2 regions of the Streptomyces sp. NPDC021115 genome follow, and region 2 is predicted to be linked to the other one. Evidence: riboswitches for the same ligand, from Rfam matches in the RefSeq annotation. Region 2 holds a riboswitch; the other holds the start of a gene.

Region 1 (4,375 bases), on a different contig from region 2:
GGAGGCGCGGTAGATGGCCGCTCCGTCCTTCTCGTAGTCGAACACTGTGTCCTCGATCATGTCGTTGATCATGCCGTCATGTCGTTGCTGATGCCGTTGCTCATGCGGTTTCGCGGGCCGTCGCCACGGCATCCGCCAACCGCTCCGCCGCCACGTCCGTCCCGCGGCCGCTCGCGCCGTCCGGCTCCCGCGGGTCGCGCACGGTGAGCCGGTAGTCCGTACCGGAGGTGGCCAGCGCGTCCACCCAGCGGCCGCCGGGGTGGCCGCAGCGCCGCTCGCAGCCGGAGAAGTACACCGGCGGCGCGTCGGGGGAGCGGGGAGCGCCCGTACGAGGGGCGTCCGCCACCGCGCGCGCCGCGTGGGCGCGCACATCGGCCAGGGACTTGGCGCAGCCCGGCTGCCCCGTGCACGCGCCGACCCCGACCCATGGGGAGTCCGGATCGGTCACCAGCCCCGCGTCGGCCACCTCGCGCGCAGCGGCCCGCGCGCCGTCCGCGGTGAACCCCGGGAGCACCACGCCGCGCCAGGGTGTCACACGCAGATCGCCCGACCCGTGCCGGGCGGCGAGCCCGGCGAGCAGCCGCCACCGCGCCGCGCGGACCCGGCCCAGGGGAACGAGGACGGACACGGCGTGGCGCCCGTCCGGCCCGGACACCACGCCCGGCGCGGGCGGCGCGCCGGGCTTCGGCGCGCTCGGCACGTCGTGTCCGATACGTACGGCTTCGACACCCTCGTCCGCGAGTCGCGCCGCCAAGCCCTCGGCCGTCACGGCGTGTTGCGCGGGCAGTTCGCGCACCCGCCACGCCCGCGTACCGCTTTCCCGGGTCCGGGTCAGGAACTCCACGGCGGCCAGTGCGGCGGCGCGTGATGCGTCCTCCGCCCGCACCTCCAGCGCACACCCGGAGCCCACGCCCAGCACCGCTCCGTCATCGCGGGTTGCGATCAATGTCACATCCGCGCCGAGTGCGCCCACATCGCCTCGGCCGTCGTCCATCGCGAACAGGAAACGGCCCGACAAGCCGGACAGCTCCGCCCACGTACCGGCGCACAGCGCGGCGTCCAACTCCCGCGCCCACGCGGCGACATCGCCGCATCCGGCGCCGTCAAGGCCGCTCAGCGGAGACGCCACGATGTTGCGCACCCGGTCGTACCGGTCGGAGGGCAGCAGCCCGGCGGTCCGCAGCGCGGCCGCCAGCTCGCCGCCGCATCCCGTGTCCAGGCCCCGGACCTGGAGATTGCCCCGTGAGGTGAGGTCGAGCCGACCGTCCCCCAGCTCCTCGCACACCCCCGCCAGCGCCTCCGCCTGACCAGCCGTCAGCAGGCCGCCCGGGATGCGGACGCGCGCCAGGGAGCCGTCGTCCGCCGGGTGCAGCCGCAGCGCGCCGGGGCAGGCGTCATCGCGTCCGCGCGCCCGCCGCGAGGGCGCTCCGGAGGGCGCTTCATCCGCAAGTGGGCCGGTTGTCGGGGGGAGGGACATGGCGGCGAGCATACCGACGTCCGGTCGGCCCTCACCGTCCCGTACCAGGTCAGCAACGCCTACTATGCTCTTCGGCGGGCCGTCTGGCCCGCCGGACGCACAAGACGGCGTCTAGGGGAGGAAACCGGTGCGAATCCGGTGCGGTCCCGCCACTGTGAGCACGACAGCCCGCCGTGCGAGCCAGGAACTCCTGCCGTCTTCCAACCCGCCCGGGGCGCGGACCCCGAGGAAGGCACTGAGCCATGATTCTGCTGCTGTCGACGTCCGACACCGACCTGCTCAGTGCCCGCGCGGCCACGGGCCCGGTGCCGTACCGCCTCGCCAACCCGGCGCGGCTCCCGCTCGACGACCTGCCCGGCCTCCTCGACGGGGTCGAACTCGTCGTCGTGCGGCTGCTCGGTGGCATCCGTGCCTGGGAGGACGGCCTCGAAACCCTGCTCGCCGGCGATCTGCCCGTCGTCGTCCTCAGCGGTGAACAGGCCCCTGACGCCCAGCTCATGGAGGCGTCCACGGTCCCCGTCGGGATCGCCGCCGAGGCGCACGCCTACCTCGCCCACGGCGGGCCCGCCAACCTCGACCAGCTGGCCCGGTTCCTGTCCGACACCGTGCTGCTCACCGGCCACGGCTTCGAACCGCCCGCCCCCGCCCCCACCTGGGGCCCGCTGGAGCGCACCGCCCGCGAGGACGTGACCGGCCCGACGGTCGCCGTGCTCTACTACCGGGCCCACCACATGAGCGGCAACACCGCCTTCGTGGAGGCGCTGTGCCGGGCCGTGGAGGACGCCGGGGCCCGCCCGCTGCCGCTGTTCGTCGCCTCCCTCCGGGCCCCCGAGCCCGAGCTGATCGACGCCCTCGGCGCGGCCGACGCCATCGTCACGACCGTGCTCGCCGCGGGCGGCACCCGCCCCGCCGACGCCTCGGCGGGCGGCGACGACGAGGCGTGGGACGCGGGCGCGCTCGCCGCGCTCGACGTCCCCGTGCTCCAGGCGCTGTGCCTGACCTCGCCGCGCAGCGCGTGGGAGGAGAACGACGAGGGCCTTTCACCGCTGGACGCCGCGACCCAGGTCGCCGTCCCGGAGTTCGACGGACGGCTGATCACCGTGCCGTTCTCCTTCAAGGAGGTCGACGAGGACGGGCTGCCCGTCTACGCCGCCGATCCCGAGCGCGCCGCGCGTGTCGCCGGAATCGCGGTACGACACGCCCGGCTCCGCCACATACCGGCCGCCGACAAGCGCCTCGCGCTCGTCCTGTCCGCGTATCCCACCAAGCACTCCCGCATCGGCAACGCGGTCGGCCTCGACACCCCCGCGAGCGCCGTCGCCCTGCTGCGCCGACTGCGCGCCGAAGGGTACGACTTCGGCCCCGAGGAGGGCGACGGGGCGCTCCCCGGCCTGGCCTCCGGCGCCGGAGACGAACTGATCTACGCCCTCATCGAGGCAGGCGGCCACGACCAGGACTGGCTGACCGAGGAGCAGCTGGCCAAGAACCCGGTCCGCATCCCGGCCGCCGACTACCGCCGCTGGTACGCCACGCTGCCGCGGGAGCTGCGCGACGCGGTCGAGGAGCACTGGGGCCCGCCGCCCGGCGAGATGTTCGTGGACACCAGCCGCGACCCCGAGGGCGAGATCGTGCTCGCCGCGCTGCGCCACAACAACCTCCTGGTCGTCATCCAGCCGCCGCGCGGCTTCGGCGAGAACCCCATCGCCATCTACCACGACCCCGACCTGCCGCCCTCGCACCACTACCTGGCCGCCTACCGCTGGATGGCCACCCCCGAGGCCGACGGCGGCTTCGGCGCCGACGCCATGGTGCACCTGGGCAAGCACGGCAACCTGGAGTGGCTGCCGGGCAAGAACGCGGGGCTGTCCGCCGCCTGCGGCCCCGACGCCGCACTCGGCGACCTGCCGCTGATCTACCCCTTCCTGGTCAACGACCCCGGCGAGGGCACCCAGGCCAAGCGCCGCGTCCACGCCACCCTGGTCGACCACCTCGTCCCGCCGATGGCGCGCGCCGACTCCTACGGCGACATCGCCCGGCTGGAACAGCTGCTGGACGAGTACGCCGCCATCTCCTCCATGGACCCGGCCAAGCTGCCCGCCATCCGCGCCCAGATCTGGACCCTGATCCAGGCCGCCCGGCTCGACCACGACCTGGGGATGGAGGAGCGGCCCGACGACGAGGGCTTCGACGACTTCCTGCTGCACGTCGACGGCTGGCTGTGCGAGGTCAAGGACGCCCAGATCCGCGACGGACTGCATGTCCTCGGCGGCGCGCCGACCGGCCCCGAGCGCGTCAACCTCGTGCTGGCCATCCTGCGCGCCCGCCAGATCTGGGGCGGTACGTCGGCGCTCCCCGGGCTGCGCGAGGCGCTGGGCCTGGACGAGTCGGCCGCCACCCGCACCGGCGCCGACGAGGCCGAGGAGCGCGCCCGCACCCTCGTGCAGGCGATGGAGGACGCGGACTGGGCCCCGGAGGCAGCCGAGAAGGCTGTCCTGGACCTGCCCGAGGTCCAGCGGGCCGCGGTCATTCCGATCCTGGAGTTCGCCGCCCGCGAGGTCGTGCCGCGCCTCGCCGCCACGACCGACGAGATCGACCACGCGGTCCACGCCCTGAACGGCGGTTTCGTGCCCGCGGGGCCGTCCGGATCGCCGCTGCGCGGGCTGGTCAACGTCCTGCCGACCGGCCGCAACTTCTACTCCGTCGACCCCAAGGCCGTGCCCAGCCGCCTGGCCTGGGAGACCGGCCAGGCGCTCGCCGACTCGCTGCTGGAGCGCTACCGCGCCGACAACGACGGCCAGTACCCGCGCTCGGTCGGCCTGTCGCTGTGGGGGACGAGCGCCATGCGCACCTCCGGCGACGACGTGGCCGAGGCGCTGGCTCTGATGGGCATCCGCCCCG
Region 2 (4,375 bases):
ACCCGCAGCCCGGTGCCGGTCGGGGTCACCGTCCGGGACGTACGCCGCAACAGCCGTGTGCCCAGGGCGCGTTCGAGCGAGGCCAGGGTGCGGGACACGGCCGCCTGGGAGACCCCGAGCGCGATCGCGGCATCGGTGAAGGTGCCCTCGTCCACGATCGCGACGAGACAGCGCAACTGCCGCAGCTCCACATCCATAACCCAAGCGTATAGGTGCGACGGCCAACGCATTTTGCGCAACGGTCGGGCGACCGCACGATCGGGGTATGGACGCAGCCCACGTCACCGCTTCCGCCCCCGCCTCCGCCACCGCTTGCGCCGAGCCGACCGTCACCTCACACCCGGAACACCCCGACGCCTCGGGCCGGGAACCGGCCGGGCGGCCGCTGGCCGGGGTGCTCACCATGGCCGGCAGCGGCCTGTCCAACCAGACCGGTGCCGCCATCGGATCGCTCGCCTTCCCCGTGCTCGGAGCCACCGGCGTCGTCGCGGTACGCCAGTACGTCGCCGCCGTCGTCCTGCTGGCCGTCGGCCGCCCCCGCTTCCGGTCCTTCACCAAGGAACAGTGGTGGCCGGTACTGCTGCTGGCCCTGGTCTTCGGTGCCATGAACCTGTCCCTGTACAGCGCGATCGACCGCATCGGCCTCGGTCTCGCGGTGACCCTGGAATTCCTCGGCCCGCTCACCATCGCCCTGTCCGCATCCCACCGCCGCACCGACGCGTGCTGTGCGCTGGTCGCCCTGGCGGGCGTGGTCACCCTGATGCGCCCCCAGCCCTCGACCGACTACCTGGGCCTCGGGCTCGGGCTGCTGGCCGCCGCGTGCTGGGCGTCGTACATCCTGCTCAACCGCACCGTCGGCCGCCGCGTCCCCGGTGCGCAGGGCTCGGCGGCGGCCGCGGCGGTCTCCGCCGTGCTGTTCCTGCCCGTCGGCATCGCCGTCGCCGTCCAGCATCCGCCGACCGCGGGGGCGGCCGGGTACGCGATCGCCGCCGGTGTCCTCTCCTCCGCCGTGCCCTACCTCGCCGACCTGTTCACCCTGCGCCGGGTGCCCGCCCAGACCTTCGGGCTGTTCATGAGCGTCAACCCGGTCCTCGCGGCCGTCGTCGGGTGGATCATCCTCGGCCAGAGCCTGGGGTGGACCGAGTGGGCGAGCATCGGTGCCATCGTCGTGGCCAACGCGCTCTCCATCCTCACCTCGCGCGCCTGACGGTTCGCGCGCCTGACGGTCCCGCTCGCGACAGGTGCGCCACTTGCCGGTTTTGCGGGGCGACATCTACAGTTGCCGCGCCGTGGTGTTCGGGAAGCCGGTGCGAAACCGGAGCGGCCCTCGCCACTGTGATCGGGGAGTTCCCGTCCCGTTCCGCGGCCTTGACGACAGGGCCGCGGAGCCACTGGCCGCCGGGTGCGGCCGGGAAGGCAGGGGCGGTCGCGTCGACCCGTCAGCCAGGAGACCGGCCGCGGCATCTCACGAAGTGATCCACGAGGTGCTGGAGCGTGACCGCATGACCCTGCCCACCGCACCGCGCTGGCGGCGCGAGGACACCGTCCGGACCGCCGGACTGCTGGCGGTGATCGTCGCCCTGCACGCGGTCGCCTTCGGCCTGCTCTTCCTGGTGGTCGCGCCCCGCCACTACGAGGCCGGCACCAGGACGTTCGGCGTCGGCCTCGGGATCACCGCGTACACCCTCGGCATGCGGCACGCCTTCGACGCCGACCACATCGCCGCCATCGACAACACCACCCGCAAGCTGATGGCCGACGGCAAGCGGCCGGTGTCGGTGGGCTTCTGGTTCGCGCTCGGCCACTCCAGCGTGGTGGTCGCCCTGGCCGCGCTGGTCGCGGGCGGTACCCAGCTGGCGGGCACCCTGATGAACGAGAACTCCGGCACCCACCAGGTCCTCGGCGTCGTCGGCACCACGGTGTCGGGGACGTTCCTCTACCTCATCGCCGCGCTCAACCTGGTCGCCCTGCTCGGCATCCTGCGGGTCTTCCGGGCGATGCGCGCCGGGCGGTTCGACGAGTCGGAACTGGAGGCGCACCTGGACGCGCGCGGCTTCATGAACCGCGTCCTGGGCCGCTTCACCAAGTCCATCACCCGGCCCGGCCAGATGTTCCCCCTCGGCTTCCTCTTCGGGCTCGGCTTCGACACCGCCACCGAGGTCACCCTGATGGTGATGGCCGGAAGCGGTGCCGCCGCCGGGCTGCCCTGGTACGCGATCCTGTGCCTGCCGCTGCTCTTCGCCGCCGGGATGAGCCTGTTCGACACGCTCGACGGCACCTTCATGAACTTCGCCTACCAGTGGGCGTTCTCCAACCCGGTCCGCAAGGTGTTCTACAACCTGGCCATCACCGGTCTGTCCATCGCGGTGGCCTTCCTCATCGGTACCATCGAGCTGGTGAGCGTCCTCCACGACAAGCTCGCCCTGCGGGACTCCGTCACCGGCTGGATCTCCGCCCTGAACCTGGACAACGTCGGCTTCATCATCGTCGGCCTGTTCGTCGTGGTGTGGGCCGCGGCGCTGGCCTACTGGCGCATCGCCAAGGTCGAGCAGCGCTGGACCGTCCGCACCGCCACCGCGGAGGGCGACGGCGGCTGAGCCCGTCCCGTACCGGGGCGCCGGAGAAGCCACGACGCCCGTCCGGGTGACTGTGCCCGGGCGGGCCCGGCATGGCCGCCGGGATACGGGAACCCGCATGGTGGCGCCCGGAACGTCCGGCCGCGCCGCACCGGGAAGGCGGTACCGCCATGGCTCAGCCCCGTGGCCGCGCGCACGGCAGCGTGACGCAGCGGCTGATCGGCGACCACCTCGTGTCCGGCCGCATGGAACCGGGGGAGGAGATCGCGCTGCGCGTGGACCAGACGCTCACCCAGGACGCCACCGGCACCCTGGTGATGCAGGAGCTGGAGGCGCTGGCGCTGGACCGGGTCCGTACGCAGGTCAGCGTCCAGTACGTGGACCACAACATCCTCCAGGCCGATGAGCGCAACGCCGAGGACCATCTCTTCCTCCGCTCGGCCGCCCGCCGCTTCGGGCTGTGGTTCTCCAAGCCCGGCAACGGCGTCTCCCACCCGACCCATATGCAGCACTTCGGTGCCCCCGGCAGAACGCTCGCCGGATCCGACTCCCACACCTGCGCGGGCGGCTCCCTGGGCATGCTGGCCATCGGCACCGGCGGACTGGAAGTGGCCCTCGCCATGGCCGGACGGCCGCTCCACCTCACCATGCCGGAGATCTGGGGCATCCGGCTGACCGGGCAGCTGCCGCCGTGGGTCAGCGCCAAGGACGTGATCCTGGAGATGCTGCGCCGCCACGGGGTGCAGGGCGGCGTCCACCGCGTGCTGGAGTACCACGGGCCGGGGCTGGCCTCCCTCACCGCCATGGACCGGCACGTCATCGCGAACATGGGCGCGGAACTCGGCGCCACCACCACCGTCTTCCCCTCCGACGACGCGGTGCGCGGCTTCCTGGACGCGGTGGGGCGGGGCGCGGACTTCGTGGAGATCGTCGCGGACGAGGACGCCGCCTACGACCGTGACGAGGAGATCGACCTGTCGTCCCTGGAGCCGCTGATCGCCCGCCCCACCTCCCCGGGCAACGTCGTGCCGGTACGGGAGGCCGCCGGGGAACCCATCGGGCAGGCCGTCATCGGCTCCTCCGCCAACCCCGGTTTCCGGGACTTCGCCGTCCCCGCGGCCATGGTGGCCGGGCGGCAGACGGCGCCCGGGGTGAGCTTCGACATCAACCCCACGTCCCGCGAGATCCTCCAGGACCTCACGCGCTCCGGTGCCACCTTCGAGCTGATCGCCGCCGGTGCCCGCATCCACCAGTCGGGCTGTCTCGGCTGCATCGGCATGGGCCAGGCCCCCGCGGCGGGGCGCAATTCGCTGCGTACCTTCCCGCGCAACTTCCCCGGCCGCTCCGGCACCGAGGACGACGCGGTGTGGCTGTGTTCACCGGAGACCGCCACCGCCTCCGCGCTGACCGGTGTCATCACGGACCCGCGCGACTGGGCCGACCGCCTCTCGGCGGACCCGCCCGCACCTGACGCCCCCGTACCGCCGTCGGTCAACGACGCCATGCTGGAGCCGCCGCTGCCACCGGACGAGGCCCACCGCGTCCGGCTGCGGCGCGGCCCCAACATCTCCGCGCTGCCCGATCTCGATCCGCTGCCGGACACCCTCGAAGGCCCGGTCCTCCTCAAGGCCGGTGACGACGTCTCGACCGACGAGATCTCCCCGGCCGGGGCGAAGGCCCTGCCCTACCGGTCCAACATCCCGAAGCTGGCCGAGTTCACCCTCATCCGGCTCGACCCCGACTACCCCCGGCGTGCCGCGTCGGTCCGGGACGACGGACACCTCATCGTCGCCGGGGAG

Evidence for each region. Region 2 has a riboswitch for cobalamin ahead of ACH4TL_RS11755 (HoxN/HupN/NixA family nickel/cobalt transporter). Riboswitches for the same ligand answer to the same signal wherever they lie in the genome.
Region 1: another riboswitch for cobalamin. It lies ahead of cobN (cobaltochelatase subunit CobN); the one in region 2 lies ahead of ACH4TL_RS11755 (HoxN/HupN/NixA family nickel/cobalt transporter).

What each region holds. Positions count from the first base shown of each region.
Region 1 is NZ_JBIRQF010000005.1:479,114-483,488, forward strand. It holds gene ACH4TL_RS19705 (precorrin-8X methylmutase) at 1-60, opposite strand, end outside; gene cobG (precorrin-3B synthase) at 101-1,477, opposite strand; cobalamin riboswitch at 1,536-1,687, shown strand; gene cobN (cobaltochelatase subunit CobN) at 1,720-4,375, shown strand, end outside.
Region 2 is NZ_JBIRQF010000003.1:375,036-379,410, forward strand. It holds gene ACH4TL_RS11745 (LysR family transcriptional regulator) at 1-197, opposite strand, end outside; gene ACH4TL_RS11750 (EamA family transporter) at 266-1,207, shown strand; cobalamin riboswitch at 1,274-1,475, shown strand; gene ACH4TL_RS11755 (HoxN/HupN/NixA family nickel/cobalt transporter) at 1,503-2,597, shown strand; gene ACH4TL_RS11760 (aconitate hydratase) at 2,747-4,375, shown strand, end outside.